2 regions of the Carnobacterium sp. ISL-102 genome follow, and region 2 is predicted to be linked to the other one. Evidence: riboswitches for the same ligand, from Rfam matches in the RefSeq annotation. Region 2 holds a riboswitch; the other holds the start of a gene.
The links. A riboswitch is a leader RNA that binds a small molecule or an ion and turns the genes downstream of it on or off. The one in region 2 is predicted to bind FMN.
Positions count from the first base shown of each region.

Region 1: it holds a riboswitch for FMN, as region 2 does, so the genes downstream of both, ribD (bifunctional diaminohydroxyphosphoribosylaminopyrimidine deaminase/5-amino-6-(5-phosphoribosylamino)uracil reductase RibD) here and J7E16_RS02805 (ECF transporter S component) in region 2, are expected to answer to the same signal.

Region 1 is NZ_JAGGRF010000005.1:32,019-47,789, reverse strand. Features, by position in the region: gene J7E16_RS05220 (L-lactate MFS transporter) at 1-143, shown strand, start outside; gene J7E16_RS05215 (tRNA dihydrouridine synthase) at 778-1,764, shown strand; gene J7E16_RS05210 (potassium channel family protein) at 2,221-2,877, shown strand; gene J7E16_RS05205 (TrkH family potassium uptake protein) at 2,942-4,231, shown strand; gene J7E16_RS05200 (DUF2207 domain-containing protein) at 4,639-6,417, shown strand; gene J7E16_RS05195 (DNA-deoxyinosine glycosylase) at 6,566-7,045, opposite strand; gene J7E16_RS11500 (hypothetical protein) at 7,389-7,511, shown strand; gene J7E16_RS05190 (zinc-ribbon domain-containing protein) at 7,553-7,957, opposite strand; gene J7E16_RS05185 (CapA family protein) at 8,212-9,396, shown strand; gene J7E16_RS05180 (ABC transporter ATP-binding protein) at 9,460-10,374, shown strand; gene J7E16_RS05175 (ABC transporter permease) at 10,377-11,975, shown strand; FMN riboswitch at 12,094-12,209, shown strand; FMN riboswitch at 12,364-12,478, shown strand; gene ribD (bifunctional diaminohydroxyphosphoribosylaminopyrimidine deaminase/5-amino-6-(5-phosphoribosylamino)uracil reductase RibD) at 12,621-13,694, shown strand; gene J7E16_RS05165 (riboflavin synthase) at 13,719-14,372, shown strand; gene J7E16_RS05160 (bifunctional 3,4-dihydroxy-2-butanone-4-phosphate synthase/GTP cyclohydrolase II) at 14,391-15,584, shown strand; gene ribH (6,7-dimethyl-8-ribityllumazine synthase) at 15,636-15,771, shown strand, end outside.
Region 2 is NZ_JAGGRF010000003.1:249,279-265,049, reverse strand. Features, by position in the region: gene pyk (pyruvate kinase) at 1-1,172, shown strand, start outside; gene J7E16_RS02860 (CvfB family protein) at 1,407-2,291, shown strand; gene xerD (site-specific tyrosine recombinase XerD) at 2,400-3,290, shown strand; gene deoB (phosphopentomutase) at 3,383-4,552, shown strand; gene J7E16_RS02845 (purine-nucleoside phosphorylase) at 4,581-5,402, shown strand; gene lysA (diaminopimelate decarboxylase) at 5,630-6,943, shown strand; gene J7E16_RS02835 (GNAT family N-acetyltransferase) at 7,005-7,412, shown strand; gene J7E16_RS02830 (segregation/condensation protein A) at 7,413-8,177, shown strand; gene scpB (SMC-Scp complex subunit ScpB) at 8,179-8,757, shown strand; gene J7E16_RS02820 (pseudouridine synthase) at 8,783-9,517, shown strand; gene J7E16_RS02815 (response regulator transcription factor) at 9,761-10,486, shown strand; gene J7E16_RS02810 (sensor histidine kinase) at 10,495-12,291, shown strand; FMN riboswitch at 12,372-12,495, shown strand; gene J7E16_RS02805 (ECF transporter S component) at 12,636-13,217, shown strand; gene J7E16_RS02800 (YpbB family protein) at 13,493-14,563, shown strand; gene J7E16_RS02795 (RecQ family ATP-dependent DNA helicase) at 14,556-15,771, shown strand, end outside.

The DNA of each region.
Region 1 (15,771 bases), on a different contig from region 2:
TCAGAGAATCAAGTGGATCTTATTCAATGGCTTTACTTATCTCAGCTGGGATGGCCGTTATCGGTGCTGGAATGATTTTATGGTACATGAGCAGAGCAAATAAATTGGGCAAGGTTAAACAAAATGTGATCAAAGAAAGTTAATGTCATTCAGTGATGACAATGATCGTATCAGTTAAGAAACTAAAAGGACTAGAGCTGCTCTAATAGAGACAGCTCTAGTCCTTTTAGTTTCTATACTATTTATAGTTTTTTTGAATATTCCTAAATCTTCATTGCTGCGAATTTTTTCAAGCATTGATAAGGATATCCTTGCTTTTTTGGTTAGAAAGTGTAGCTTGAATCTCGTTACTCTGTTATAATTGCGTTCGACGTAGTAAAATACAACGAGACACTATGCCTCTGGTTTTTTCGAAAGCTATAAAAAAACTTTCAAAGCAGCTATAATTTTTAGTGTTGATAGACTTAATCTAATGGCATTACTTACCCAAATTCATGGAGGAATAGGGTTACTTGTAGCTTACAACCATGACAACTTTTTATTTTAGGCTTCAGGTGTTCCCTTGGCTCTCCACAAGCAAACCCGTCCATTCCAGAAGAAATTTTTTTGAAGCATCCACACCATTTGATGTAGAACTCTTTTAAAGAGATTTTATAAACTATTTTTTGAGAGAATCGTATTTCTGTTATACTAATTAAAACAAAAATATAAAGGTAATAGAGAAGAAACAGCTTCTTTTTTGTTTTTTTCTCATTTTTTATACGAAAGGATTGTAAAATGAAAGATAATTTTTGGCAAGAATTGCCGCGACCGTTTTTTGTATTGGCACCTATGGAAGATGTGACAGATGTTGTGTTTCGTCATGTCGTCGCTAAAGCAGCAAAACCTGATGTTTTTTTTACTGAATTTACGAATAGTGAAAGCTATTGCCACCCTGATGGCAAAGAAAGTGTGCGTGGACGTTTGACATTTACCGAAGACGAACAGCCTATGGTCGCTCATATTTGGGGAGATAAACCTAAATTCTTTAAAGAGATGAGTATTGGTGTGGCGGAACTCGGCTATCGTGGGATCGATCTCAATATGGGATGCCCAGCACCTAACGTTTTTAAACATGGCAGAGGTTCAGGCTTGATTCTTCGAACAGAAGTTGCTGCTGAATTGATACAAGCATCTAAAGCAGGAGGTATACCTGTAAGTGTTAAGACTCGATTAGGTCATGCTAGTATAGATGAATATACTGCGTGGCTCACTCACTTATTGAAACAAGATATTGCTAATTTATCTATCCATCTGCGTACGAAAAGAGAAATGAGTAAGGTAGATGCTCACTGGGAACTCATTCCAGAGATAAAGAAATTACGCGATGAAATTGCCCCACAAACGTTAATAACGATTAACGGAGACATTCCTGATTACAAAACTGGTATGGAGCTGGCTGAAAAGTATGGCATTGACGGAGTGATGATTGGACGAGGTATCTTTCATAATCCATTTGCTTTTGAAAAAGAGCCAAAAGAACACGGTCCAAAAGAATTATTAAATCTTTTTAAGCACCACTTAGATTTATTTGATCAATTTTCAGAAAAAGGGACCAGTGCCTTTAAGCCACTTCGTCGTTTCTTTAAAATTTATATTCGCGAATTTAAAGGAGCGAGCAGTTTAAGGGTTCAATTGATGGATACGAAGACAACAGATGAAGTTCGTGCATTATTAGCTGAGTTTGAAGGGAAGCACCTTTTAGAAGAGAAAAGCAGTTTATAAGTAAAGAAAAAGCCTAAGAAATCGTATTGATTTCTTAGGCTTTTTTCTATGAAATTTAGTGAAATAAATTTTTTGAAAGTGGTCATCAATTTGAATGCTGCCATCTTCTAAGGGCACAATATTCAGCTCTTATTGAGTACCTATAAAAATGAAACAAAACAGCTCTTTAAAGTGTTATTATTGAAGTAATTAGTTGGTCGAAATCACTTGAATTATGAAAGTGTACATACTATGATGACTAATGAAGAATGAACTTATATTCGAATAGATCAAACGGCTAGACTATACAAATAAATTTGAAAGATTTTTTAGATTCTTTGCTTGTAAAAAACTCAATAAAGTCATTAGCTGTAGTTAAGAAAATTTTAAAAAAATGAAGTATTGACGCAAGGTTAGTTGGCTGAGAGAGTTGAACCTTCCAGTCTGTAATTGCTCGAATAGAAAAGGGGCTTAATTATGAAAAAAGATTTCGTAGTTATTGGGTTAGCAAGATTTGGTAGTAGTGTTTGTAAAGAATTGTATCGTTTGGGCCATCAAGTTTTGGCAATAGATACAAATGAGGCAAAAGTGAATGCCGTTTTAGATCATAGCACAAAGGCTGTAATAGCAGATGCTTCCCGTGAAGATGTTCTTAAGTCTTTAGGTGTTGGAAACTTTGATTACGCTATAGTTGCCATTGGAGATAATATGCAGTCTAGCATACTATGTACCCTATTGTTAAAAGAAATGGGTATAAAAAATGTTTGGGTAAAGGCTCAAGATTCTAACCACGCAAAAGTCCTTACTAAAATCGGTGCGGATAGGATCATTCAGCCAGAATACGATATGGGGATCAGAGTTGCTAATCAATTGGAATCTGGAAAACTACAAGAATATATTGAGCTATCTGAGGATTATAGCATCTCAGAACTATATATAACAAAAAAATTAGCTAATAAGACGCTCAATGATACAGATATCAGATCAAAGTACGGTTGCACTATTTTAGCTGTAAAGAATGGGAAAAAGGTGAATATCTCTCCTTCACCTGATGACAAACTATACGAAGGCGATATGATCGTTGTCATTGGAAACAACGAAGATATAAAACGTTTTGAAGAGAAAGGGCTGTAAATAAATGAACAAGGTCAATCTGAAAAAATATTTAAAACGATCTACTAGGCGCTTTAGTCCACCTATGACAGTCGTTTTCAGTTTCTTTACGCTTATTTTAATTGGTACAGCATTATTAAAATTACCCTTTGCGACGACACAAACCATTTCTTGGTTAGATACGTTATTTACAGCCACCTCTGCTGTTACGGTAACAGGATTGATCGTAGTCGATACGGGGACAGCCTTTACTCTATTCGGACAAACGATCATTATGATCCTCATGCAACTTGGAGGATTAGGATTAATGACCGCTGCCGTCTTTATCTTTTTCATATTCAAACGAAGAATTGGCATGCAACAAAGAGATCTCGTTAAAGAATCTTTAAATCAAGGCTCTTCAGGGGGCGTTATCCGCTTGGTTCGTCATGTGCTTTTTTTCTCTTTGAGTATTGAACTGATTGGTTTTACCTTGTTGTCCATTAAATGGATCCCAGAATTTGGAGTTTGGAAAGGTGCCTTTTATAGTTTATTCCATACTGTTGCAGCCTTTAATAATGCTGGGTTTTCTCTGTGGGCTGATAATTTATCCGGCTATGTAGGAGATCCTGTCGTTAACTTAACAATTACAAGCATGTTTGTTTTAGGAGGAATAGGATTTACTGTTCTTTTAGATGTGTGGAATAAGAAAAAATTCAAGTCATTGACCCTACATTCAAAAGTTATGATCGTAGGTACCCTGATCATAAATGCCATTGCAATAATTCTAATTTTTGTGCTAGAATATTCAAATCCTCAAACTTTAGGCAGCTTATCACTTGGAGATAAAGCATGGAGTGCTTATTTTCAAGGTTTAACTCCTAGAACAGCCGGCTTTAATTCGATCGATATCACGGCATTAACAGCACCTTCTATGCTCTTGACGATCCTTCTGATGTTTATTGGGGCAGGGAGTGCGTCAACTGGTAGTGGGATCAAGCTAAGTACTTTTATTATTTTACTTTTAACAACGACTACAAGTCTAAGAGGCGGAGAAGAAGTATCTTTATTTGGGCGAAGGATTAGGAACAGTGCTGTTTTTAGAGCCTTAACGCTTACCACAATAAGCTTTTTATTAGTTTTTGTAGCTATCTTTATCTTAACGATAACTGAAAATGGACCGTTTATCCATATTGTTTTTGAAGTTGTCTCAGCATTTGGAACAGTAGGACTTTCAGCTGGGATAACACCTGAATTATCTATTATAGGTAGGTTTGTGATCATGTTCGTCATGTTCATAGGACGTATTGGACCAATCACGATCATCTCTATATTGATAGCTAGAAAAGGAAGTTCTTTGATACGCTATCCTCAAGAAGATCTATTCATCGGGTAATATTAAGTGTCCTAAAGACAGTCAATGTTCGACCTGTTTAAAAATAGGCAGCATCAAAACTGAAACTAATGGGAGTTTAAGATTTTAGCGTGAATTTAATGGAGATACAATTCTAACCGGTCACTGATGAAGAGAAGAAAGCTTTGCGTTATTTCTAGGAATTAGTTTTATACTGATTTTCTAGAAACTAATGATAAAGCTTTCTTTTTTTTTTCTAAATAATTTTCTAAATAATATAATAGAGAAAATTATTAATAACGATTATTTAGAGGAAACGTTTCCTAGATTAGTGTGTATACTATAGATAGATAGAAAACTTCGACCAAAAATTGTTACCAAAATGGGTCGGAAATAGTTCGTACAATAAAAAAATTGGGTCAAGTACATATATAGAAAGGGGTAATGAGATGAATAAAAGAGTAAGAATGTCATTGGCTATTGGAGCAGCGGTTCTGTTTAGTATGGCATTTGGAGAAGCCGTTTTTGCAGAAAATGAATTAACGGATATCACGATCGAAATTGAACTGCAAGAAGACGGCTCTGGAATCGTCACAGAACATAGAAAGATGAACATGGATGATGGTACTGAATTATATATTGTGTTAAATGATCTGCAGGATTCTAAACTGCAGGATTTTTCGGTTACGGGTTTTCAAAAAATAGATCCATGGGAACCAGATGCTTCCTTAGAGGAAAAGGCTGATCACTATGGCATTGTCGGGACAGATGACGGATTAGAACTCATATGGGGTATTGGTGAATATGGCGAAAATGACTACGAAGTGACGTACGCTTTATCAAACTTAGTGCGCGAATTGGAAGATGGACAAGGCTTACTATGGAATTTTGATACATTTTCTGATATTCCTGCAGAAAAATTGACGGTTAAAATCACTGGATTTGAGCCCTTTACAGAAGAGAATGTCCGTTTCTGGGGTTTTGGATTTGAAGGCGATATCCAATTAGAAGGCAACACGATCGTATGGGAAGCGGAGGAAGTAGTAAACAATAGCAAAGATGTAACGGTATTGCTGCAATTTCCACAAGGCCTTTTCGCTACACAAGCCAATGTTGGTATGACATCGGAAGAACAGCGTGAAATGGCAATGAACGGCTCAGCGTATAATGATGAGGCTACTTCTAATACAGTTCCTATCGTCATCATCTCTCTCATTGCAGTTACTGGTGGAGGAGCCACAGTTTTTGCTATTAAATATTATAAAAAATTGAAACAAGCAAAAGAAGCAGCTGGACAAATGCGAACAGGGAAACAACGAGTCAAAGAGAATAAAACGGTTATATTAGAGGGAATCCCCTATCAAGGAGAAGACTTTGCCGGTATTGCTTATTTGCTGCAAGATATAGACAAAGGCTATTTTGAAGATTACTTCTCAGCTTATTTATTGAGATGGTCGTATGAAAAGCGGATCATTATCCATACTGCCAAGGACAAGTCATTATTTAGCGATGGATTTGATACGGAAATAGAGATCCCTCATTTTGAGGAAGAGCGTGCGCGGTATCCCCAATCATTCACGAAATTTATTGATAAAATCAAGACAAATCATGGGGAGACGTATGAAACTGGATTATGGCTCATGTTATTGGATGCTTCAAACAGTAACGGGTTTATTGAAGATAATAAAATGAAAAAATGGGCAAAAAAACATGCCAAAGAAGTAGGGAAGTTTGCGGATTATTTGATTGATTATTCAAAAGAGTTCTTAGAAAAAGAAAGACTTATTTCATTCAAAGAAATCAAAGTATGGGGAACGAAAAGCGAAGTAGCCATTGCAAGTCCTGAAGGTGATAAATTATTTGATCGTCTGGTTCAATTTGATAATTATTTGGAAGAAATCGATCTAGAAGGTTTTGCGGATAATACTAATCCGTTCACTTTTGAAGAATTTTTGTTCTGGAACACTTTGTACTATAGAAGTGAAGAACTGACAGAAGAGTTCAAGGAAATGATCCCGAATCCGAATAATATCTCTGGAGAAAATCAATTCATTTATTATTACTGGTATTGGAATGGGGTAACAGGATTTAGAAATGACTGGTCTAGTGGATTAGCAAGCGGCGGATTTCACTCAAGTTCTTCATCAGCTGCATCTGGAACAGGCGGTTCAACTTCCTTTGGTGGAGGAGGAGGTGCCGGTGGTGGTGGCGGTGGAGGAGCTCGATAGGTGAGTCTCTTAATAGTTTGATGTGTATTAATTAGTTTTAAATATAAAAAAGACAAAACATCATTTAAAGATGTTTTGTCTTTTTGGCCATCATTTAATTTACAAAAGTTAATAAGGGCATTTTCTACTTGAAAGGCTTCATATTCACTTAATCCAAAAGTCTTTGGAGAGTCTTTTTCCATTCTATTTTTCTTTCTTGTGCTTTGCCATTATTTGCACCACTGGTAGATAAACACTTTATAACAGTATAATCCTCAAAAATAGTTGATTTTATAATTTCTTGATAAGCTTTGTCTCCATTTGCAATAATGAGTTTAATCGATACTACTGAAAGTAATGTCTCAAAATTATTTAATTTCGTTTGTTTAAAGTTACTATCTGAACTCCCAATCTTATCAAAATGACTATAAATATCCCATAAACCAATTTGATTTTGTACTAGCAGATCCAATCGTTTTTCATAGTCGATTGGATCAGTAGTGTTAAGGCACTCAGCAATAATTTTCCAAAATTGATTGCCTTTATTCGCATAGTATTGTTGCAATTCTAACGACTTCACACTTGGAGCACTGCCGAGTATTAAAATTTTAGTGTTTTTATCATAAATTGCTTCTAAACCAATCTTCATAAGTTATACTCCTTAATAGTAAATTTTTTTAGTTTAGACAACCGCTATATGTAAAAAATGAATCAGTATCTTTCAATTGTATAGTAAAAAATTGTGAATTCCTATAGAGTTAATGCTGTTTTAACAGGATTTGTTTATTATGAACTTGCACTTAAAATAGATAGTTTAACTGACACATAAATTCAAATTGGGGTTGGAAAGGGTGGAGCTAGTGTAGGAGATACGTTCTATTATTTAAAAGAAAATTATTTTTTTATTTAAAGAAATTATGCTGTAATTTTATAGGGAATTTTTTTATTAAAGGAAAGTACAGGATATAATTGTAAAAAAAGGAAGGATTCGATTGGAAACTCCGGCAATTAAGTCACAAAATATCACAGAATGTATTTTAGGAGTTAGAAAGATTTTTTTACAGCAAAAAACAGCAGCCCGATTTGATTTGCCGAAAAGTCTGGCAAACGGTTAAATGGGCTGCTGTTTCTAGAGGAATATCGCTTAAGAGAACCGTTAAGTTTTTTTAGTGAATTGCTTTTTGCAGTGAGGGCATTTGATTGTGATTTTTCCTTTTTTTCGCGGGACACGCAATTTTTTATGACAGTTAGGACAAGAATAGTATTTATATACTTTTCGCTCCTGAATTTTTTTAAGTTGTTTTCTCCTTATGCTATCGATCCTTCGTTTGAAGGTTAGAAATTTTTGATTCTCCTGATACCGTGTTGATCGGTTACGAGAAAAGGTTCGATAGTAACCTAGAATGACAGCTATCCATCCAAAGAAACCGCCGATTGGCCAATTTAGTAAATTAAATAAGACAACAATAGCAAGTCCTCCGTAAAGCAAATAGTTTGACAGCTTATCGATGCCATATCTGCCAATCATAAATTTTTGGAATCCAATTTTCAATTTTTTCATTTGATATTGTCGCCTCTTTCTCTGTTTTTCCATAAAAGTACTGACCAATAGTGTAACATGCTGTAAAAAATCGAGCGACCATCTTTAGTCTGATTGTAATAATAAATCTGTTCTTATAATAGAGCGCTTATAAAGCTTTACATTTAGAAAGAAACCGCTTACGATTATTTTGAATAGAGAGCTAATGATATTTAATGAGTAAGTGAAAAAATTAAGAGAATGATCAAAAAATTCGTCTGAGAAGGAGAAAAAACATGAAAAAAATTGGATTCTTATTAGCTGCATTGATCGTAAGCGGGTGTGCAAATGACGTTAGTGAAAATTCTGAGCAAGCCTCATCAGAAATCGTTTATACCAGTGAGGCATCAGTTGAATCGGAAGACCAGCCAAGCGAAGAAAAAAGAGTTTCCTTTATGGGAGTAGGGGATAACCTGATCCATACAGGGATATTTGAAGAAGCACAGTTAGAAGATGGGACCTACGATTTTAAACCTATGTTTGAAAATGTAGCAAACGAAATCGAAGCTGCAGATTTAGCCTTTATTAATCAGGAGACACTGTTGGGCGGGGATGAATTCGGTTTTTCTGGCTATCCAGCGTTTAATACACCTAGCGACATGGCGGGAAATTTAAATGAATTGGGTTTTGATTTAGTCAACGGAGCATCCAATCATTCATTAGATAAAGGCGAAAAAGGTGTTTTGAATACTTTGGAAATATGGAATGAACAGGAGAACATGGTCTTCACAGGAGTATTTGATTCCCAAGAAGAGCGTGATGCTATTCAGGTTATTGAACGTGACGGCGTAACTTTTTCATTTTTAGCCTATACATATGGCACTAATGGAATTGAGCCAGATGTCTCTTACCGATTGAATTATTTTGACGAAGCGTTGATCACTAAAGATATTGAACGAGCAAAGCAAGTTAGTGATTTCGTCATCGTATCTGCACATTGGGGCGAGGAGCACATGCTTGAACCAAATGAATTTCAAAAACAATATGCTCAATTGTTTACAGATCTAGGAGTGGATGTTGTGATTGGGACCCATCCTCACGTGATCCAACCGGTTGAGTGGATGGAAGGGGAAAACGGCAATCAGACATTGGTCGTTTACTCATTGGGTAACTTTCTTTCCGCTATGTCAACTGGAACTGAAAATAATATGTTGGGTGGAATGATTTCATTTGATTTCGTCCTGACCGAAGAAGAAAAAGCTATTGAAAATGTCAAATGGGATGGGGTAGTGATGCATTACAAAGGCAATAATACTGATAGTGTTGATTCAAGAAGAGGCTTCAAAATCTATCCGTTAGCTGATTATACTGAAGAACTGGCTAGTCAGCACACACTTAACAGCTCTCAAGGAAATCAAATTTCTAAAGAGTCTTTACAGCAAACGACCGGAACGATCATTGATGCTGAGTTTTTAAAATAAAACTAACATAATAATTGTGATTGATACCGCCAATCAAGAATTGGAGCAGCAGGAGGAGTGAAAATGAGTGTCGTAGAAGTAAAAGGAATGACTAAACGATTTGGGAAATTTACAGCTTTGAAAAAAATAGATCTATCCATAAATGAAGGTGAAATATATGGCTTTATTGGTCCAAATGGTGCTGGTAAATCCACAACTATCCGTGTGTTGTTAGGGATGTTAAAACCTAATGAAGGACAAGTGACGATTTTTGGCAAAGATGCCTGGAAAGATGCTGTAGAAATTCATAAAAGAATAGCGTATGTTCCGGGTGAGGCTGATCTATGGCCTAATCTAACCGGTGGTGAAGTGATTGATTTATTTTTAACTATGCGTGGTAATGGCAATAAAAATCGGCGTGATGAGCTGATCCAACTGTTTAAACTGGATCCATCGAAAATATGTCGGGCATATTCAAAGGGGAATCGACAAAAAATAGCCTTGATCGCAGCTTTTGCGTCAGATGCTGATCTATATATTCTTGATGAACCAACTGCAGGATTGGACCCGCTAATGGAGCGTATTTTTCAGGAGTGTATTTTAGAAGTGAAACGACAAGGAAAGACCGTCTTATTATCGAGCCATATTCTTTCAGAAGTTGAGAAATTATGCGATCGGGTAGCTATTATTCGCGAAGGTGAATTGATTGAAACAGGGACTCTATCCCAAATGCGCCATTTGATACGCTCAAAATTGATCGTTGAAACGCGGGAGACGCTGACTGGATTGTCCGATTTAAAAGGGGTACATGATGTCATCCATACAAAAGCGGGTTGGGCGTTCCAGGTAGATAATGAAGAAATGGCAAAAATTATTAGTCATATCAGCCAATTCGGCGTTTTAAAGCTTGAAAGTGGTCCGCCAACGCTGGAAGATCTATTTATCCGTCACTACAAAGGAGATAGTGAGAAATTAAGCGCCACAAAGGAAGGTGTCTAATAATGGTCGCTCAGTTATTTAAAGGAACAACTCGAATCATACGACTGCTTTTTCAGCGGAATAGATTGAAAATCAGCTTGTGGATAATCGGTTTGGTTAGTGTTTCAATGGTATCCTTAACGGCCTATACAACTATATATACAGGTCAAAAAGAAATCGTTGAATTTGGCTTAACGATGCAAAATCCAGCTATGGTAGCTATGCTGGGAAAGGCTTATGAGATTGAATCATTTAATCTGGGAACAATCTTTGCAAGTGAATTATTGCTGTTTTCGGCTATTGCAGTGAGTATTATGAATATCTTGCTTGTCACCTCAAGTACGAGAATGGATGAAGAAGAAGGCCGTTTGGAACTCATTCGAGCTTTACCAGTTGGACGGTTGTCTTATTTATCAGCTGCTGCAATACTGATGGCAATTGTAAACATCTTAGTATTCATACTTCTATCGACAGGTTTAGAATTAGTTGACCAAGAAGTGTTTTATTTAGAATCTTCTTTGCTCTATAGTGCTGCTCTTGCAAGTACAGGCTTATTCTTTGCAGGAGTTGCAACGGTTGCTGCACAAGTTGCACAAACGACAAGAGGAGCGATAGCTATTTCTTTTGGAGCATTGATAACAGCTTATATCATAAGAGCAATCGGAGATGTCAGTAATGAGACATTGTCTTTATTTTCTCCTTTAGGATGGACTGTTCGAACAAATGTATTTGCTGGAAACGAATGGTGGCCGGTTATTGCTTTGGTCTGTGGAGCTACAGTTTTATTGGTAGGTGCCTTTTATCTGGATCATAAAAGAGATATCAACGCGGGGCTGCTGCCTGATCGAAAAGGAAAAATCCAGGCCTCATCTTTTTTAAAAAGCCAGATTGGTTTAACTTGGCGGTTAGAAAAAGGAACCATTATTTCATGGGCTATTGGTATTTTTTTAATGAGTATTGCTTACGGTGCCATTTTAGGAGACTTAGAAACTTACTTCTCAGACTTTGAATTGGTCCAAGGGATTTTATCAGATAGTACGACTGCTTCTATGACAGAACAATTTGTCACATTATTGATCGGTATCGTGTCTGTTTTTGCAGCTATTCCTGGCATTTCTATCTTGTTAAAATTAAAAAAAGAAGAAAGGCAAGGACGAACGGACAACTTTTATAGCCGAGCTGTTTCTCGCAATAAAATTTTGGGTAGTCGCTATGCCGTAGCTTTTTTTACAGCAATAGTGATGCAATTGTTGATTGGACTAGGGCTGTATGCTTCGGCAAGTCAAGTAATGGAAAAAAGTATTGATTTAGGGACCATTTTAATGGCTTCACTTGTCTATATTCCAGCTATTTGGGTGGTGCTGGGTTTAACGACATTACTAGTAGGAGCTTTCCCTAAGGGAGCGATTTTAGTTTGGTCCTACGTATTTTTTACCTTTTTAGTCCTTTATCTGGGCAACCTACTCGAATTTCCAGCGTGGTTGAATAATTTATCAGCTTTCTACCACATACCGCAACTTCCAAATGAAGAACTTGCTTGGTTTCCTTTGAGCACGTTGAGTATAGTAGGTATAGTTCTTTCTGGCGTCGGGTTTATAGGCTACAATAAAAGAGATATCTAACAGAGCCAAAGTTAGTTGTGGCTGCACATTTTGCTCCTTAACAAAGGTGTCAGAAAATTAAAACTGAAAAAATATTGACATATACTGTATTTCAAGATACTCTTACCTTATAAAATTAAATAGTCTTCAGGGCAGGGTGCAAGTCCCTACCGGTGGTAAAAGCCCACGAGCCGTAAGGCAGATTCGGTCAGATTCCGAAGCCGACAGTATAGTCTGGATAAAGCGAAGACAAATCGATTGCAGAAAAACTTGGATAACTGAGGTCTTATTTTAAGATTTATGGGAATCATTAGTTTATTAAGCAGCTATTAAATAGTCTTATTTAGCCATAAGTCGAAGCCCTGGATGTAAAAGTCTGGGGCTTTTTTGTGTAGAGTTGTAAAAATTGAATAGTCTTCAGGGCAGGGTGCAAGTCCCTACCGGTGGTAAAGCCCACGAGCCGTAAGGCAGATTCGGTCAAATTCCGAAGCCGACAGTATAGTCTGGATAAAGCGAAGACAAAGTTTAAAGAGTTCAAAAGTAACCGAGTACAGTGTATGCGGATTTATTTGTTGAGCCTTGCAAACAAAAATGACAAAAGCCCTGAGAATTAATTCTTTGGGCTTTTTTATTTTGAATGGAGTGAGAGTGTTGGATGAACTATATATGAGAATGGCACTGGGCCTAGCAAAAAAAGGCAAAGGCTGGACAGCCCCGAATCCCTTAGTTGGAGCTGTGATCGTGAAAGATGGAAGAATTATCGGACAAGGCTATCACGAAAAATATGGACAGCCACATGCGGAAGTAAATGCTATCGCATCAACAAAAGAAGATGTGAGCGGAGCAACGCTATATGTCACACTAGAACCTTGTTCCCATTTTGGGAAGACTCCTCCCTGTTCAGACTTACTGATAGATAAGAAAATTAAGCGGGTAGTCGTGGGAACACTCGATCCAAATCCGCTAGTTGCTGGAAAAGGAATTGAAAGGCTTCGTAAGAATGGGATTGAGGTAGTCTCGGGTCTGTTAGAAGAAGAGAGCCAACGATTGAACGAGATTTTTATAAAATACATTGTCACTAAAGAACCTTTTGTCGTTATGAAAAATGCGATGTCCTTAGATGGTAAAATCGCCACGGTGACTGGCGAATCGCAATGGATCTCTGGTGAAAAAGCTAGAAAACAAGTACATTTCCTACGACATGAATTGTCTGGAATCATGGTAGGAGTAGAAACAGTTATTAAAGATGATCCGCAATTAACTGCTAGAATTCCAAACAGCAACAATCCTGTCAGAATCGTTGTGGATAGTCAGCTAAGGATCCCGATTGCTTCAACCATATTGACGGATCAAGATAAAGCTAAAACAATTATCGCCACTACTAAAAGAGCCGACAGAGAAAAATTAATGAGCTTAAAGCAAATGGGTATTGAAGTCATCATGACCAAAGAGAAATCTGGGAGAGTAAATTTACGAGAATTAATGAGAACATTAGGTGCTATGGGTATCGATAGTATTCTGTTGGAAGGCGGAGCTACCTTAAACTTTTCGGCTTTGGAAGAAAATATTGTGGACAAAATACAAACCTATATTGCACCAAAAATAATCGGAGGAAAAAATGCTAAAACGGCTGTTGAAGGAGCAGGTATCCTATCATTAAAAAATGCTTTCCAAATCAATCGGTTGACGGCTGTGATGGTCGGAGAGGATCTGTTTTTGGAAGGATATATGGATAAGTAAAAATCGATTGATCGGAGGTAATATATGTTTACTGGAATTATTGAAGAAATGGGAATCATTAAATCAATCAAACAAGCTGAAAAGTCCTCAGTTCTTAGAATTAAAGGTCAAAAAGTGTTGCAAGGAACGCATATCGGAGACAGTATCTCGACAAACGGTATTTGTTTGACAGTGACAAAAATAGAAAAAGATTTTTTTGAGGCGGATGTCATGTCCGAATCCTTGAAAAGGACTAACATAGGCGAATTAGCTCCTGGAAGTTACGTCAATCTGGAACGGGCATTGAGTTTGGCAACTCGGCTTGGCGGACATATGGTTAGTGGTCACATCGACGGGACAGGTCAGATAAGAGAATTTAGACGTGATGGCAACGCTGTTTGGATCACGGTTGAAACAAGTCCTGAATTGTTACGGTACATTATTGAAAAAGGCTCCATAGCTATTGATGGTGTAAGCTTGACGGTCGTGACTGTGGATAACCAGTCTTTCCAAGTCTCTGTGATCCCGCATACAGGAGAGGAAACAGTTTTGCTGCAGAAGCAGCCTGGGAGCACCGTCAATCTTGAATGCGATATGATCGGAAAGTATGTCGAAAAGTTATTAGGAATAGATTCGAAAGAGCGCGTTCAAAAGAGTCAAGTAACGAAAGGCTTTTTAAAAGAAAATGGGTTCTTTTAGAACAGAATGGAGAGAGATATGTTTAATACAATTGAAGAATTACTTGCCGATTTGAGAGCTGGAAAAAATATATTACTGGTAGATGATGAAGATAGAGAAAACGAAGGAGACATTATCTGTGCTGCTGAGTTTGCTACAACAGCTAATGTGAACTTTATGGCTAGTTATGCTAAAGGTCTCATCTGTATGCCCATAGCCAAAAGCTATACTAAAAAGTTAGGCTTGTCACAAATGAGTCTGGATAGTACAGATAACCATGGAACAGCTTTTACTATTTCAGTAGATCATGTAGAGACCACAACTGGGATTTCGGCTGTGGAACGATCATTGACAGCTATGAGGTTAGTTTCCGATGATGCAAAACCGGAAGATTTTAGAAGACCAGGGCATATGTTTCCGTTAGAAGCTGTTGACGGAGGTGTATTGGTCCGGAATGGACATACAGAAGCAACAGTCGACTTGATGCGTTTAGCAGGGTTACAACCTGCTGGGTTATGTTGTGAGATCATGAGTGAAGATGGAACAATGGCAAGGAGAAATGAGTTGTTGGATTTGGCCAAAGAGCATCAATTAAAAATCGGTACGATTGCCGACTTGATTGAGTATCGTAAAACCAAAGAACAGATTGTTTTCCGTCAATCTAAAGCACTATTACCCACCAAATACGGCGATTTTGAGATTTACAGCTATGAACATGCAATTACGGGTGAACACCATGTTGCTTTGGTCATGGGTGATGTTAGCGATGGGGAGCCAGTACTTTGCCGTATCCATTCAGAATGCTTAACAGGTGATGTGTTTGGTTCTAAAAAATGCGACTGTGGTCAACAGTTAGATGCAGCAATGAAACACATTGCTGATGAAGGTCGTGGTGCTTTGGTGTATATGCGACAAGAGGGTCGTGGTATCGGATTGGTCAATAAACTAAGAGCATATGCACTTCAAGATCAAGGATACGATACAATCGAAGCGAACTTGGCGCTAGGTTTCCCAGCTGACATGCGAGAATACTATGAAAGCAAACAAATTTTTGATGATTTGGGTGTTTCTCAACTGCGTCTGATGACCAATAATCCACTGAAAGTAGAAAGTATGAAAAAATATGGTTTAGATATTGTGGAAAGAGTCTCGCTTCAAATGGAGGCTTATAGAGAAAATGAAGCCTATCTAAAAACCAAGCAAGAAAAAATGAAACATTATTTGAACTATTAAAATAAAGAAATATGCACGACTAAAAAAATAGCTTAACTGGAGGAATAAAAAATGAACGTATTCGAAGGACAATTAATTGCTAAAGATTTAAAAGTAGGAATCGTAGTTGCACGGTTTAATGAGTTTATTGGTTCAAAATTATTGAGTGGTGCAGTGGATGGGTTGAAAAGACACGGTATGTTAGAGG
Region 2 (15,771 bases):
GCGCATCTGATGTATTAGAAATCACTCAAATTCTTGAAGAAGAAAACATGACACATGTTCAAATCATTCCTAAAATTGAAAACCAAGAAGGCGTAGATAACATCGACGAAATCTTGAAAGTTTCAAATGGAATAATGGTTGCACGTGGAGATTTAGGAGTTGAAATTCCTACAGAAGAAGTTCCTATCGTTCAAAAAGCACTTATCCAAAAATGTAATCAAGCTGGTAAACCAGTTATTACTGCTACACAAATGTTAGACTCAATGCAACAAAACCCACGTCCAACACGTGCCGAAGCAAGTGACGTAGCAAACGCTATTTTCGACGGAACAGATGCTATCATGCTTTCTGGAGAAACAGCTGCTGGAGATTACCCTATTGAAGCTGTACAAACTATGACTCGTATTGCTATACGTACTGAAGAAGCATTAGTAAATCAAGATGCTTTTGCATTAAAAGCATACAGCCAAACAGATATGACTGAAGCAATTGGTCAATCAGTAGGACACACTGCACGTAATTTAAATATCCAAACGATTGTTGCAGCTACTGAGTCTGGACATACTGCACGTATGATCGCAAAATACCGTCCAAAAGCTAATATCGTTGCTGTTACGTTTACAGAACGTCAAATGCGTGGTCTTGCATTAACTTGGGGAGCTTACCCAGTTGTTTCTGAAAAACCAGCTTCAACAGATGATATGTTCCATTTAGCAACTAAAATCGCTCAAGAAACTGGATTTGCAACTGCAGGAGATCTAATTATCATTACTGCTGGAGTACCAGTTGGCGAACGTGGCACAACTAACCTAATGAAGATCCAATTGATTGGAACTAAATTAGTTAGCGGACAAGGCGTTGGGACAGATGCTGTTATTGGTAAAGCAATTGTTGCAACAAGTGCTGAAGAAGCAAATAAAAATGCTGTTGAAGGTGGAATTTTAGTTGTGAAAACAACGGATAAAGACTACTTGCCAGCAATTGAAAAATCATCAGCTTTAGTAGTAGAACAAGGCGGCTTGACTAGTCATGCAGCTGTCATTGCGATTGCAATGAACATTCCTGTTATTGTGAATGTTGAAAATGCTACAACTCTTATTAAAAATGATGAATTGATCACTGTCGACTCACGTCGTGGAATCGTCTACCGTGGAGCAACAACAGCTATCTAATAGAACCTAAAATTTTAATGAACAAAACTCTCTTGAGGATTGATTTTGGATCTGATAGAGAGTTTTTTTTTTTTGATTAATTGAAAGTTCTAGTTTACATAAAAAATTATGGTAAACTTATAGTGGATTCTTTTCTACTTTCTTTTTATTCTTTGCTTTTTCGTATAAAATGGAGAGAATGGATCGATAAATCAAAAAAAGATGGCTATTTCTAAACTTATGGAGGAAAAAAATATGAATCAATCACTAGGAAAAATTATTACTGGACTTGTTACAGACGTAAATGACACCTCATTTTTTGTACAAAAAGATGGTGTAACGTATAAACTAACTAAAACTGAAGGAATGGATTATAAATTAGGTGATACTGTTGAAGGCTTTGCCTATATTTCTATGGATAAAGACTATATGTTGACACAAGAAATACCTAAAGTACAAGTAGGTTATTTCGCGTGGGGAACCGTTATAGATACTAGAAAAGATTTAGGCGTATTTGTTGATATTGGGTTGCCTGATAAAGAATTGGTTGTGTCACTTGACGAACTTCCTACAATTAAACATTTGTGGCCTAAAAAAGGTGACCGTTTACTGATAACTATTCGAGTAGACGATAAAGATCGTATGTGGGGAGAACTAGCTAGTGATGAAGTGTATCAATCGCTAGCAATAAAAGGAACAGAAGAATTGATCAATCAAAACATTAAAGGAACAGCTTATCGTTTGAAAGTCATTGGGACTTTCATTTTGACGGAAGATAATCAAATAGGCTTTGTTCATCCTTCAGAACGTAAAGATGAGCCTCGTTTAGGCGAAGTTGTATCTGGACGTGTTATTGGGGTAAGATCAGATGGTGTGATAAACGTCTCTTTAATGCCACGGGCTTATGAAGCTATTGGCGATGATGCAGCAATGCTGATGGCCATATTAGAACGAACGAAAACAGGTAGTTTTCCATATACCGATAAAAGTTCTCCAGATGATATTGCAGATCGCTTTGGAATCAGTAAAGGTCAATTTAAGCGTGCAATTGGGAATTTAATGAAACAACGTCTAATCGTGCAGGAAGATGGCGAAACAAAACTTGTTGAATCTTCAACTAAACTTGAAGAAGAAGAATAAAAATTTAATCATTCAATTATATGAAAGAAGGCAGTTCACAAAGTGTTCTTGCCTTCTTCTTTTTTTAAAAGAACATACTAATGATGATTTGATCAGAGGTGAAAGAATATGAATGAAGACGTTGAGGAGTATCTTCGTTTTCTTACCATTGAACGTGGCCTTTCAAAAAATACAATCGAAAGTTACAAGAGAGATATCAGCCAATACCTTGCTTTTATTTCAGAGAGTAAGATAACCGAATGGAGTCAAATCGATCGCTATGTCGTGCTGTCTTTTTTACAAAATTTAAAAGAACAAAAAAAATCTGCTGGGACTATTATTCGAATGGTCTCTTGTTTGAGACGGTTTCATCAATTTTTAAAACAAGAACAAATATCCAAAGGCGACCCTATGTTGCATATCGATACACCAAAGAAGGCTCAAAAATTACCAAAAGTGTTATCTATGAAAGAGGTCGATCGATTAATCGAAACGCCAAATACCGGTGAAACATTAGGTTTAAGAGATCGAGCAATGCTTGAAGTACTTTATGCAACTGGGCTTCGTGTTTCTGAACTAACGGACTTGAAATTGGATGATTTACACTTATCACTTGGACTGATCCAAACAATTGGTAAAGGAGATAAAGAAAGAATCATACCTTTAGGCGATATGGCAATTGAATGGATCGAAAAATATCGGCGGTATAGCCGGTCAAAATTAGAAAGAGAAGGTCAGCGTTCGCCTTATTTATTTCTTAACCATCATGGACGAAAATTGACCAGACAAGGCGTTTGGAAAAATTTGAAAATAATAGTAAAAAAAGCTGGGATAGAAAAAGAAGTGACACCCCATACTTTGCGGCATTCATTCGCCACACACTTGCTAGAAAATGGGGCTGATTTAAGAGTGGTGCAAGAGTTGTTAGGCCATTCAGATATCTCCACAACTCAAATTTATACACACATTACGAAACAAAGAATGTCTAGCGTTTACAAAACCTATCATCCTAGAGCTTGAAAATGGGCAGAATGCAGAGTTTTACTCGCTTTATTGTGTACTTTTTATTATAATGAAAATGTAGAAACCTATATTTAGGAGGATGAAAACGAATGTCATACAAAAGAGTGCATTTGATAGTTATGGATTCAGTTGGTATCGGGGAAGCTCCTGACGCTGATAAATTTAATGATTTAGGGAGCGACACACTTGGTCACATTGCTCAAGAAGTAGAGCTGACGATACCGCATCTTGAACAATTAGGGTTAGGAAATATCAAACCTTTAAAAGGTGTCCGCAGTGTTGTAGACAATTTAGGTTATTATACAAAACTTGAAGAAGTATCTGTTGGTAAAGATACTATGACTGGGCATTGGGAGATCATGGGGCTGAACATTCAAACACCATTCCGCGTCTTTCCCGACGGATTTCCAGATGAATTGTTGAAACAAATTGAAGACTTTTCTGGTCGCAAAATTGTAGGAAATAAACCTGCGAGCGGAACAGCCATTATTGACGAATATGGAAAACACCAATTAGAAACGGGAGATATAATCATCTATACTTCAGCAGATCCAGTTTTACAAATTGCTGCACATGAAGATGTGATCCCATTAGAGGAATTATACCGTATTTGTCAATTTGTAAGAGATATAACGAAAGACGATCCTTATATGATCGGCAGAATTATTGCGCGTCCATATGTTGGTGAACCAGGTAATTTCACAAGAACAAGCGGACGACACGATTATGCATTAGATCCTTTTGGTAAAACGGTATTGGATTACTTAAGTGAAGCTGGCAAAGACGTTATTGCAATCGGTAAAATCAATGATATTTATAATGGAGCAGGAATTACGGAGTCCGTGCGTACGGAACACAATATGGATGGCGTGGACAAGTTGTTAAGTGTCATGGATAAAGATTTTGAAGGTATCAGTTTTTTAAATCTAGTTGATTTTGATGCTAAGTTTGGACACCGCCGTGATGTCGTTGGGTATGCTCAAGCATTAGATGAATTTGATGCTCGTATTGAAGAAATCGTCGGTAAATTAAAAGAAGACGACTTATTATTGATCACAGCTGACCATGGAAATGATCCAACAGCTCCTGGAACAGATCATACAAGAGAATACGTTCCTTTACTCGCTTATTCTCCATCTATGAGAGGGCAGGGCGAAATATCTCAAGGGCATTTTGCAGATATTGGGGCTACCATTGCAAATAATTTCGGTGTTCAAGATACAGGTCTCGGTAAAAGCTTTTTAGAAGAATTGAAGTAAAAAAAGGATAAGCAACTGGAGGAAAATTATGACTATAACACTTTCAAAAAAAGTTGATGAGGCAAAAAGTTACATCATAGAAAATGGGGTCCAAGATATAGAAATTGGTTTGATTTTAGGATCAGGCCTGGGTGAGTTAGGAGAAGAGGTTGAAAATCCGATTGCTATTTCTTACAGCAAAATTCCTCATTTCCCAGTTTCTACAGTAGAAGGACATGCTGGACAACTAGTATATGGTACACTTGGTGGTAAAAAAGTACTAGCTATGCAAGGTCGTTTTCATTTTTATGAAGGCTATTCTTTGGAAGAGGTAACTTTTCCAGTTCGCGTAATGAAAGCTCTTGGTATTCATTCATTGATCGTTACGAATGCAGCTGGCGGCATCAACACTGATTTTACCCCAGGTGAATTAATGATGATCACGGATCAAATCAATTATACAGGAACAAATCCATTGATTGGTCTTAATGATGATTCAATGGGTCCGCGTTTTACAGATATGAGTCATGCGTATGATCCGGCTTACCAAAAAATCGTTCGTTTGGTGGCTAAAAATATGGCTATTGATTTAAAAGAGGGCGTATATATCGGGTTTTCTGGTCCGACGTATGAAACACCTGCTGAAATAAAAATGGTTCGATTATTTGGTGCTGATGCCGTGGGAATGTCTACCGTTCCTGAAGTTATTGTAGCAAAACATGCAGGTATGAGAGTGATCGGTATTTCATGTATTACCAATTTAGCAGCGGGGATGCAAGCTAATTTAAACCATAAGGAAGTTGTAGAAACAACACAACGCGTTAAACATACATTTAAAGCTCTAGTAAAAAATATTCTTTCAGAAATATGATCAATCATATATTAAAGAGAAACTGTGAAAAAGCTATGGTTTACTAGCCGTACTTTTAAATAGTTTCTCTTTTACTCATGATTCATTTTTAGGTTAATACAAATCGTATTTTCAAGGTATTTACGGGCACACACTTAAGGTGTAAGCCTATATTGAGAAAAGCATTTTTTTGTGTTAAAGTAAGTAAAGCAAAAAACAAGAGAACCTGAAATGGGGATAGCCGATTTATGGACAAAAGATTATTGACCGGGACAATGAAAATAAATAAAGCCAACCATTTAGAAATTGGGGGTATAGATACCGTTTCATTAGTTGAAAAATATGGAACACCCTTATATGTCTATGATGTTTCTCAAATTAAATACAAAGTTCGAACTTTCAAAAAGACTTTTCAAGATAGAAATATTGCTGCTCAAGTTGCCTATGCAAGCAAAGCCTTCTCTTGTTTAGCCATCTATCAATTGATGGCCAAGGAAGAGTTGTCTTTGGATGTAGTTTCTGGAGGAGAACTTTATACAGCGATCCAAGCAAATTATCCGAGAAAAAAAATACATTTTCATGGGAATAATAAATCCGATTCAGAAATTATTGCGGCGTTAGATTATGATATTGGCTGCTTTGTGGTCGATAATTTTCATGAATTAAAAAAATTAAATGAGTATACAATACAACGCAAACAAAAAGTATCGATTCTGTTACGGGTGACGCCTGGCGTTGAAGCTCATACCCATGATTATATAACCACTGGTCAGACCGATTCTAAATTTGGATTTGATTTAAATAACGGACAAGCACAACAAGCCTTACAATCAGCTTTGGAAATGCCATATATCGATACGATGGGTTTGCATTGCCACATTGGTTCACAAATTTTTGAAACTGACGGTTTTAGATTAGCTGTGGATAAGTTACTGACGGAGTCAAAAAAATGGCAAGAGCTGTTTGGCTTTCATTTGCGTGTTTTAAATGTCGGCGGCGGTTTTGGTATTAGGTATACAGCTGAAGATGAGCCATTGCCAATCGAGGATTATGTGAATAATTTGATTGATGAAGTTCAAATCGTTTCAGCAAATGTTCAACTGCCGATGCCTGAAATTTGGATCGAACCAGGACGTAGTTTAGTAGGGGATGCAGGGATTACTTTGTATCAAGTCGGTTCGCAAAAAGTAATCCCAGATGTTCGAAATTATTTGGCGATTGATGGGGGAATGACGGATAACATTAGGCCTGCCTTATACGATGCAAAATATACTGGTGTCTTAGCTAATCGTATGGAGGATAAAGTAGAAGAAACCTATTCTATTGCTGGAAAATGTTGCGAGTCTGGCGATATGTTGATATGGGATCTGCCGTTGCCAAAAGCAGATGATAAAGATATTTTGGCCGTTTTTAGTACCGGAGCCTATGGGTATGCTATGGCTAGTAATTACAATCGTATACCACGACCACCGGTAGTATTTGTTGAAAATGGGCAAGCTTTTTTAGCTATTAAGCGGGAAAGTTATGCAGACTTGATGAGATTAGAATGCTCTCTTTATTAAAGTAAATTAAGATAGGGGCTAACATCAAGCAGTTGCAAACTTATAGTACTAGGAGGATAATATGTTACTCGATTACAAAAATGATTATGAAAAAATTTCAATGGGTTTACTTTCATTTGATCCTGATTTAAAAGATTTTTCACGTTTGCAAGATGAGATGGATTGGTATCAAAGTAAAGAAAATCATAAACTTTATTTATGGAAAAGCGAAGAGACTGAAGATATCATAGCTGTAATAGGCGTAGAGATCGGAAACGATATGATATTGTTAAGACGCATCTCAATCAATCCTTCATTTAGAAATGAAGGAATCAGTTATAAAATTTCAGAGGCGTTAGAGCAACGGTACCCACAAAAAAAAGTAATGGGAACGTTGGAAACAGCATCTTTGATTATCAAATGGGAGCAAGAAAAAAGTAAAAAAAACGCACAGCAAAATTTAATAGCTGATGAAAAAGGCGAGGGTTAAATGTCATCCGACATAAATATAAAAATTGATGCATTTGAAGGACCACTAGATTTATTGTTGCAATTGATCAAGCATTTAGAAATTGATATTTATGACATTCCTATTGCTGAAGTGACTGCTCAATATTTAAATTATATTCGAGCTATGAAAGTATTGCAGTTAGATATTGCAGGTGACTATCTAGTTATGGCAGCTACTTTAATGGCAATTAAAAGTAAACTGCTACTGCCTAAGCAAGAAATAGAACTAAATCTAGAGGATGAAGGATTTTATGAATCTGGTGAGGATCCTAGAGATGCATTAGTAGAACAATTGTTGGAATATCGGAAATTTAAAACAGCAGCGGCGATATTAAAAGTAAGAGAAGAAGAAAGAAGTCAATACTTTTCCAAGGAGCCAGCTAATTTAGAGCTTTTACAAGAAAATGTTCCTCTAGAGCCACTTCAAATCAGTACGTTTGATTTAGTTGCTGCTTTTCAAGATATGTTTAATAAAAAAGCAAAAAAAGTACCTTTACAAACAAAAATCAAAGCAGAAGAAACATCTATTAATGAAAAGATGGATTTTATTATGGGAAAATTGAGAAGTGTAAAAAAAAATCAAGGTGTTTTATTTACGGGTCTTTTTGATACTCCAACAAAAAATGAGATGGTAACGACTTTCATGGCTTTACTTGAATTGATCAAAGAAAAAAATGTATTTATTCAGCAAAAAGTAACCTACGGAGATATTATCGTCTATCCATCAGAAACAGGTGATGAGTAGCATGGATGAATTAGCAACAATTGAAGCGCTCCTTTTCGTAGCTGGAGATGAAGGCCTCTCATTAGAAGAAATCTCTGTTTTACTGGAGTGTTCAACTCAAGAGGTTTATCAATTTCTTATGCAACTCCAAAAAGGATACGAAGATTCAACGTCCAGAGGATTAATGCTTCTCGAGATAGGGAATCAGTATCAATTAGCAACCAAAAAAGAGTATGCTGATGTCATAAAAAAATATGCGGTTTCACCGTTGACAACGAATCTTTCACAAGCCGCGTTAGAGACGCTTGCAATTGTTGCTTATAAGCAGCCTTTAACACGAATGGAGATCGATGAGATACGTGGTGTTCAAACAAGCGGAGCACTGCAAAAATTAACGCTCAGAGGTCTTGTTGAACCAAAGGGACGCGTAGAAGGTCCTGGAAGAGCTATTTTATACGGGACATCAGCGTATTTTATGGATTATTTTGGACTCAAAGATTTAAATGATTTACCTAAAATAACCGATTTAGAAACAGAAAATAATGAAAAAGAGTCCGATTTATTTTTTGAACGTTTTAACCAGCAATTTGAAAATGAATAAAAATAGAGTGTATTAAGGAGAAAATATGGAAAGATTACAGAAAGTTTTAGCACATGCCGGAGTAGCTTCACGACGTAAATCAGAGGAACTTATTTCTATGGGTCATGTTAAAGTAAATGGAAAAGTTGTTAAGGAAATGGGTATTCAAATTGGGAATTCTGATGTAGTGGAAGTCGATGGAGTACCAATTTATAGAGAAGAACCAGTTTATTTTTTATTGAATAAGCCTAGAAATATGATCACGGCAGTTTCAGATGATAAGGGACGTCCAGTAGTGACCGATTTGTTTACAAATATCGAGCAACGTATTTACCCAGTTGGGCGCTTAGACTATGATACAACAGGAGCGTTAATGTTGACAAATGACGGAGAACTTTCCCAATTGTTGATGCACCCTAAGCACCAAATAGATAAAACATATGTTGTTAAAGTAAAAGGCTTAGTAGACAAAAAATCACTGAATAGACTTGAAAAAGGTATTGTTATTGAAGGTAAAAAGACAGCACCAGCAAAAGCAAAAATCCTTTCATCAGATCGTACTAAGGATGTTACTATGGTGGAATTAACTATACATGAAGGCCGTAATAGACAAGTTAAAAATATGTTTCAAGTTATTGGACACCCAGTAGAAAAATTAAAAAGAGAGTCTTATGGTACGTTAACTTTAGATGGATTACAACCTGGTGAATGGCGTGAATTAAAAACGTTTGAAATCTATCAGTTACGTAATTCAGCAATACAAGAAGAGACAACTAAATAAATGAAAAAAACTTGGGAGCACTGAATCCAAGTTTTTTTTTTGAAATTTAAACAAAATAATGTTTATTTGAGTACACCGATAAGTGCTTTTTTATCTTACTAAAGGATTATTTTAAGAATGTTCCATATTTTAAGCATAGAATCATTTGAATTAGTTGAAAACTAGAACAATTGTTGTGTATACTAAGATTAGACTAGGCATCTTATAAGTAAGACCTAATGTAGAATAATGGGGTGTAAATAAATGGAAAATGAAGTTATATATCTGCTAGTAGTAGATGATGAGGATCGAATTCGCAGACTATTAAAGATGTACTTAGAAAGAGAAAATTATCTTGTCTTTGAAGCAGATAATGGAGAAGATGCCGTTAAAATGGCTTTAGAAAAAGATTATGATTTAATTTTGTTAGACTTGATGCTTCCTAAGATGGATGGGATCGAAGTGGCTGAAAAAATACGTGAAACTAAAAACACTCCTATTATGATGTTAACTGCTAAGGGAGAAGAGATAAGCCGTATAGAGGGATTTGAAGTTGGTGCGGATGATTACATTGTGAAGCCATTTAGTCCTAGAGAAGTTGTTTTAAGGGTATCGGCTATTTTAAAAAGAACACAAAGCAACAAGCCGAAAGAAAAAGCAAATCCAAATTTGATTGAAATGCCGCATTTTGAAATAGATGACCAATCTCACCGTGTGCTAGTAGATGGAAATCCAGTTAATTTAACGCCTAAAGAATATGATTTATTAGTTTATTTAGCACAATCCCCTGATCAGATTTTTGGAAGAGAGCAGTTATTGCGCGAAGTATGGAAATATGAATTCTTTGGCGATCTAAGAACGGTAGATACTCATATTAAACGACTGAGAGAAAAATTAACGAAATACTCAGAGCCAGCTGCCAAAATGATTGTAACCGTTTGGGGCCTGGGATATAAATTTAATTCTTTTCCAGAAGAATCTGAAAAGTAGGCAAAAATATGTTTAAACTAAGTAGTTTAGTTACGCGTACATGGCTGGCAACGATGTTAGCTATAGGTTTTTTTTTATTTACTGCCACGCAAGTATATGGAATAATTTATAAAAAAAATATAGAAGAAAATTATATGAACGATTTTGAAAGTTCAATTAACTCTCTAGTTAGTATTCTAGAAGAAGATCCAGGTTTTTTAATAGAAAATATCAACAAATCAAGAGCTTATGATCCTCACTTGTCTTTGATCGTGAAATTAGATGATAAACCCTTGATTTATTCTTCAAATATTTATTTGGAGGAACAATTAAATAACTTTAATCAAATCAAAGCAACTAGCAAGTTCGAAACTGCGCTAGCGAGTGATGAAAATTTTTTAATAGTAGATAAAACCAGTTTTAATGGAAAGATAAACACACCGTATATCTTAAAAAAACAAGATTTTAATTTTAATGATCAAGAGGGTCAGTTATATATTTATGGAGATTTGTCATTTTTAAACAGCACATATAGTAGAATGAAAACATGGTCAGCCATCAATGCTATTCTTTATATTATTATAGGTATTTTACTATTTTACTACCTCCAACGCAGGCTTGGAAAACCTTTAAAACAATTAAGAGATATAGCTTATGATTATGCTAAGAACGATTTCTCAAAACAAGCCCAATCGAATTATAAAGATGAATTAGCTCAATTGGCTTTAGCTATGAATAAAATGGGTAAGTCATTGGAAGTTACGGGAGCAGCAACTAGACAAGAGAAAGAATTATTGGAAAATATTGTGACCTCTATTTCTACCGGGGTGTTGTATTACAACCAAGATAAAACTTTATTAATGTCTAATCCACTTGGAGATGAGTTTTTACAACATTTATACCGATCAAATCAAGTAATGAAAACGGTTATACCTGAAGTGTTAGAGCATCGAATCGATTCTGTTATAAAATTTCCTGAAAAAGTAATTTATGAAAATAATATCGAAGAGTACTATTATAGAATAACCTTGATACCGCTTTTTGATGAAAATCTTGAAAGTGTACGTGGTGTATTAGTATCCATTCAAAATATAACAAAAGAAAAACGGCTTGATATTATGAGAAATGATTTTATAAATAATATTTCTCATGAATTGAGGACCCCTTTAGTTATGATACAAGGATATAGTGAGGCTATTTTAGATGATGTGGCTGAAACGCAAGAAGAAAAAAAAGAAATGGCTAAAATAATTGGAGAAGAATCGATTAGAATGAATCGGATGGTAAATGAAATGCTCGATAGTTCTAGAATGGAAGCCGGGTTTATCAAATTGACAAAAATGGATGTTTATTTTGAAGATTTTTTCAAAAACTTATTCACTCGGTTTGCTACTATGTCCGAAAAAAATAATATCCAAATGGAATTAAAGCTCGATTCAAATTTGAATTCATATTTTATGGATGAAGATAAAATGAATCAAGTGTTCGTAAATTTGATCAATAATGCTATCAGACATACTAGTTTGACAAAAAAAGAAAAGAAAAAAGTAGAAATTTGGGTACACTTAGATAAAATTATGGATGAAGTTTTAATTGAAGTCATCGATAATGGAACAGGAATTTTAGAAGAAGATATTCCTTATGTATTTGATCGTTTCTATAAAGCAGATAAATCTCGCATGGTAATGAAAGAGAATAAAACGGGAACAGGCATTGGGTTATCCATTGTAAAGAACATAGTAGAAGCGCATAATGGTTTTGTTGAAGTAAAAAGTGTGGTAAACGAACAGACAAAATTTATTATTCATTTACCTTATTTAGATTGATTTACTAATTAAAAGTAAATAGAATCATTGATTTTTATTCTTTTATGGTATACAATGAAAGTGTTAAAAAAAATATAAAGATTCGTCTTCAGGGGCAGGGTGTAATTCCCGACCGGTGGTAAAGTCCACGAACTAAATAGCATTATTTAGTTGAACTGGTTAAATTCCAGTACCGACAGTAAAGTCTGGATAAAGAAGATGGAGTTTATTTGAATAGGTATCATTGTTCAAGTGCTCTGTTTAGTTATCTACCTAAAGATAATTAGAACGAGCATTTTTATATTGTTTTTATTTAAATAAACTCAGAAATGCCTAGGCTGATGAATCCTTTTAGGAGGATTTTTATGCAAACTAGTAACACAAAAAAAATGGTGGGAATAGCTATGTTAGCCGCTTTTGCAACCATTTTGATTTCATTTGGTTTTCCAATAATTCCAGGAGTTACTTTTCTAAAAGTAGATTTTAGTGATATTCCTGTTTTGGTTGGTATGTTTTTATACGGTCCAGTTGGAGGGATAATGATCGCGTTTATTCGTTCATTGCTTCACTACATCCAAACGGGCGGTGATGCAGGATATCCGATTGGGGATACTGCAAGTTTTATCGCTTCGGTCGCTTATACGTTACCGATTTATTTGATCATGAAGTCTAAAATTCATGATACGAAAAATATTATCTTTGCAAATGTGATTGGAACTGCATCATTGACAATTATTCTATCATTTGTAAATTATTTCTTATTACTTCCTTTATACTTAAAAGTATTAAACTTTAGTGTAGGATCTATTAGTGATTATTTATTAATGGGTGTTATACCCTTTAATATAGTAAAAGGGGCAATAGTAAGCACAGTATTTATCTTACTCTTTGCAAAATTAAAAACTTGGTTATTCCGTAATCAAATGACAAAAGTTAGTTTTAAATAAAAAAAGAAACCGTAGAAATTGCGGTTTCTTTTTTTTTTTTTTGAAATATTGGCTGAATGATTTTTAGTATAAGTAGGTAAGTGTGCTCTATCATAGTTGATGACGTATTCATACTATTTGTCAAATAATCCAGCTATTTAACCTTTTCGTTATTAATATTTTTTTAAAATTAGAAAAGAATACCCTAAAAATAGTTATTTTTGGTATATTAGATTTAACAATATATATGTTTTACAATCAATTTTTTAAATGCAATCAGAATGTGGGTGGATATCTTGGAACAATCGCTATATATTCAGTATTTCTGTCTCTCATTATATTCTAAAAAGCATCCTGTTAAACCTTCAACGCTTTACCATATTTTAGTTGGAAAAAGAACAGCCTCGATTTTGTTTAAGGCTCATTCTTATCATGCGATAAACTTTTTTTCAATTTTCCCATATTTACAGCGTGAACAGTACGATGAAATGATGCAGCTTTTTATTAGCAAAGGATGGATAAAAGCAAAAAAAGCAGATGAGGATTTTTACCTTTGTGAGAAAGGAAAGAAAGAAATAGAAAGTTATTTTTCAAAACATTTTTACCCAACTCGTTTAAATCAATTAACTCAAGGGAAGGCTACCAAGGAATTTTGGAAAAAAATAATATTTTTGACCCAAGTTCTTTCGGAGTTACGGTATAAAAATAATCACTATTTACCAATTGAAAAAGAGTTTAAAACACAGCTTTGGGTAAAAAAATGGTTAAAAAGAAATCAATTAGAAAAACAAGAGCTTGCTATTTCTTATGGAAAAGAATGGATCCAAGTATTAAAAGAAATGGATACGATCGATGCCGAAATGATCGTATCACAATTAACAGGACATGAAAAAATTGGTAAAACAAGTACTCAATTAGCAGCCAAATATGGTATTGAGCCAATTGAAATAGCCTTTTTACTTCAAAATGCCATTATTCAGTTGATGGAAAAAGTTGCTGAAAATAAAGAAAAATACCCATTTTTTTATCTCGTTTATCAAGAATGTGTAGGGGATCGTTTCAGCAGTCTTAGTCAAAGTACTAAAATAACGGCCCATTATTTGGAAAAAGGACTTTCTGTTGAAAAAATTGCTGTGCAAAGGAAATTAAAGCTGAACACGATTTCAGAACACATTATTGAATTGGCTATTATTTTTCCAGATTTTAAGGTATCTAGTTTTATGCCTCAGGATGAGTATGAACGATTGAATGGACTATTTAATAGTCATGAAGAAATAACGTATGAGGAATTAACAAGCAGAATGCCATCTGCCCCCTTCTATTGGTACCGCTTAATTCAGGTTGAAAGGAGTCGTGTCCGTGGATAATAGAGAGCTCATAAAAAAAAATTTAGAGAACTATTTTGGCTATACCTCTTTTAGGGACGGGCAAGAAGAAGTGATTTTATCAGCTTTAGATGGTAATCATACATTGGTTATGCTGCCAACAGGGATGGGGAAATCCCTTTGTTATCAACTGACCGGATATTGTTTAGATGGTCTTGTGGTGATCGTTTCTCCCTTATTATCTTTGATGCAAGACCAAGTTGAACAATTAAAGTTGACCGGTGAAAAAAGAGTTGCTGCTATTAACAGCTTAATGGATGCACGTGAAAAAGAATGGGTGCTAAACCATTTATCTGATTATAAATTTATTTTTCTCTCACCAGAGATGCTCCAACAGGAATATGTCATGTCTTATCTTAAAAAAGTTTCCATTAGTCTTTTTACAATTGATGAAGCTCATTGCATTTCTCAGTGGGGATTAGATTTCAGACCTGATTATTCAGACTTAGGTATCATTCGTCAGCAACTAAACTTTCCTTTAACAATGGCTTTAACAGCTACAGCTACAGAACGGGTCAGAGAAGAAATTTTAACGTCTCTGCAGATAGATCATGAAAAAACAAAGCAAGTTATTTATTCCGTCGATCGGTCAAATATTGCTTTTTCTACTTTGATTTGTGATCATGATAAAAAACAACAATTAATAAATCAAATTCAAAAATTAAAGAAGCCGGGAATTATTTATTTTTCTAGTAAGAAGATAGCTGAAGAAGTTGCTGGATTGATTCGAAATAAAACGGCTATGGCCGCTGAAAGTTATCATTCAGATATAGCAGCGGAAGATAAAATTAAAATACAACAGCAATTTATTCATGATGAGATCGATATCATTTGCGCGACAAGTGCTTTTGGAATGGGAATAAATAAAAGTAATATTCGATTTGTGATCCATTTTCATTTGCCAGGCAGTCCAGAGGCTTATTTACAAGAGGTTGGAAGATGTGGTAGAGATGGAGAACCTAGTCTTGCACTTTTATTATACGAACCAGGAGATGGTATGATCCAACTCCGTTTACAAGAATATACTTTACCAACTATTGACATGTTAGAATATAGTTATAAAAAAGGTGAAGTATTAGAAGGCAGTTGCAGCCCTACGCAAAAGCAATTGATAGAAAATTATTTGAAATCTGATTTATCTGTTGAAGCAGCCAAAAATCAAGTGAAGAGCAGAACGATTTATAAACAGC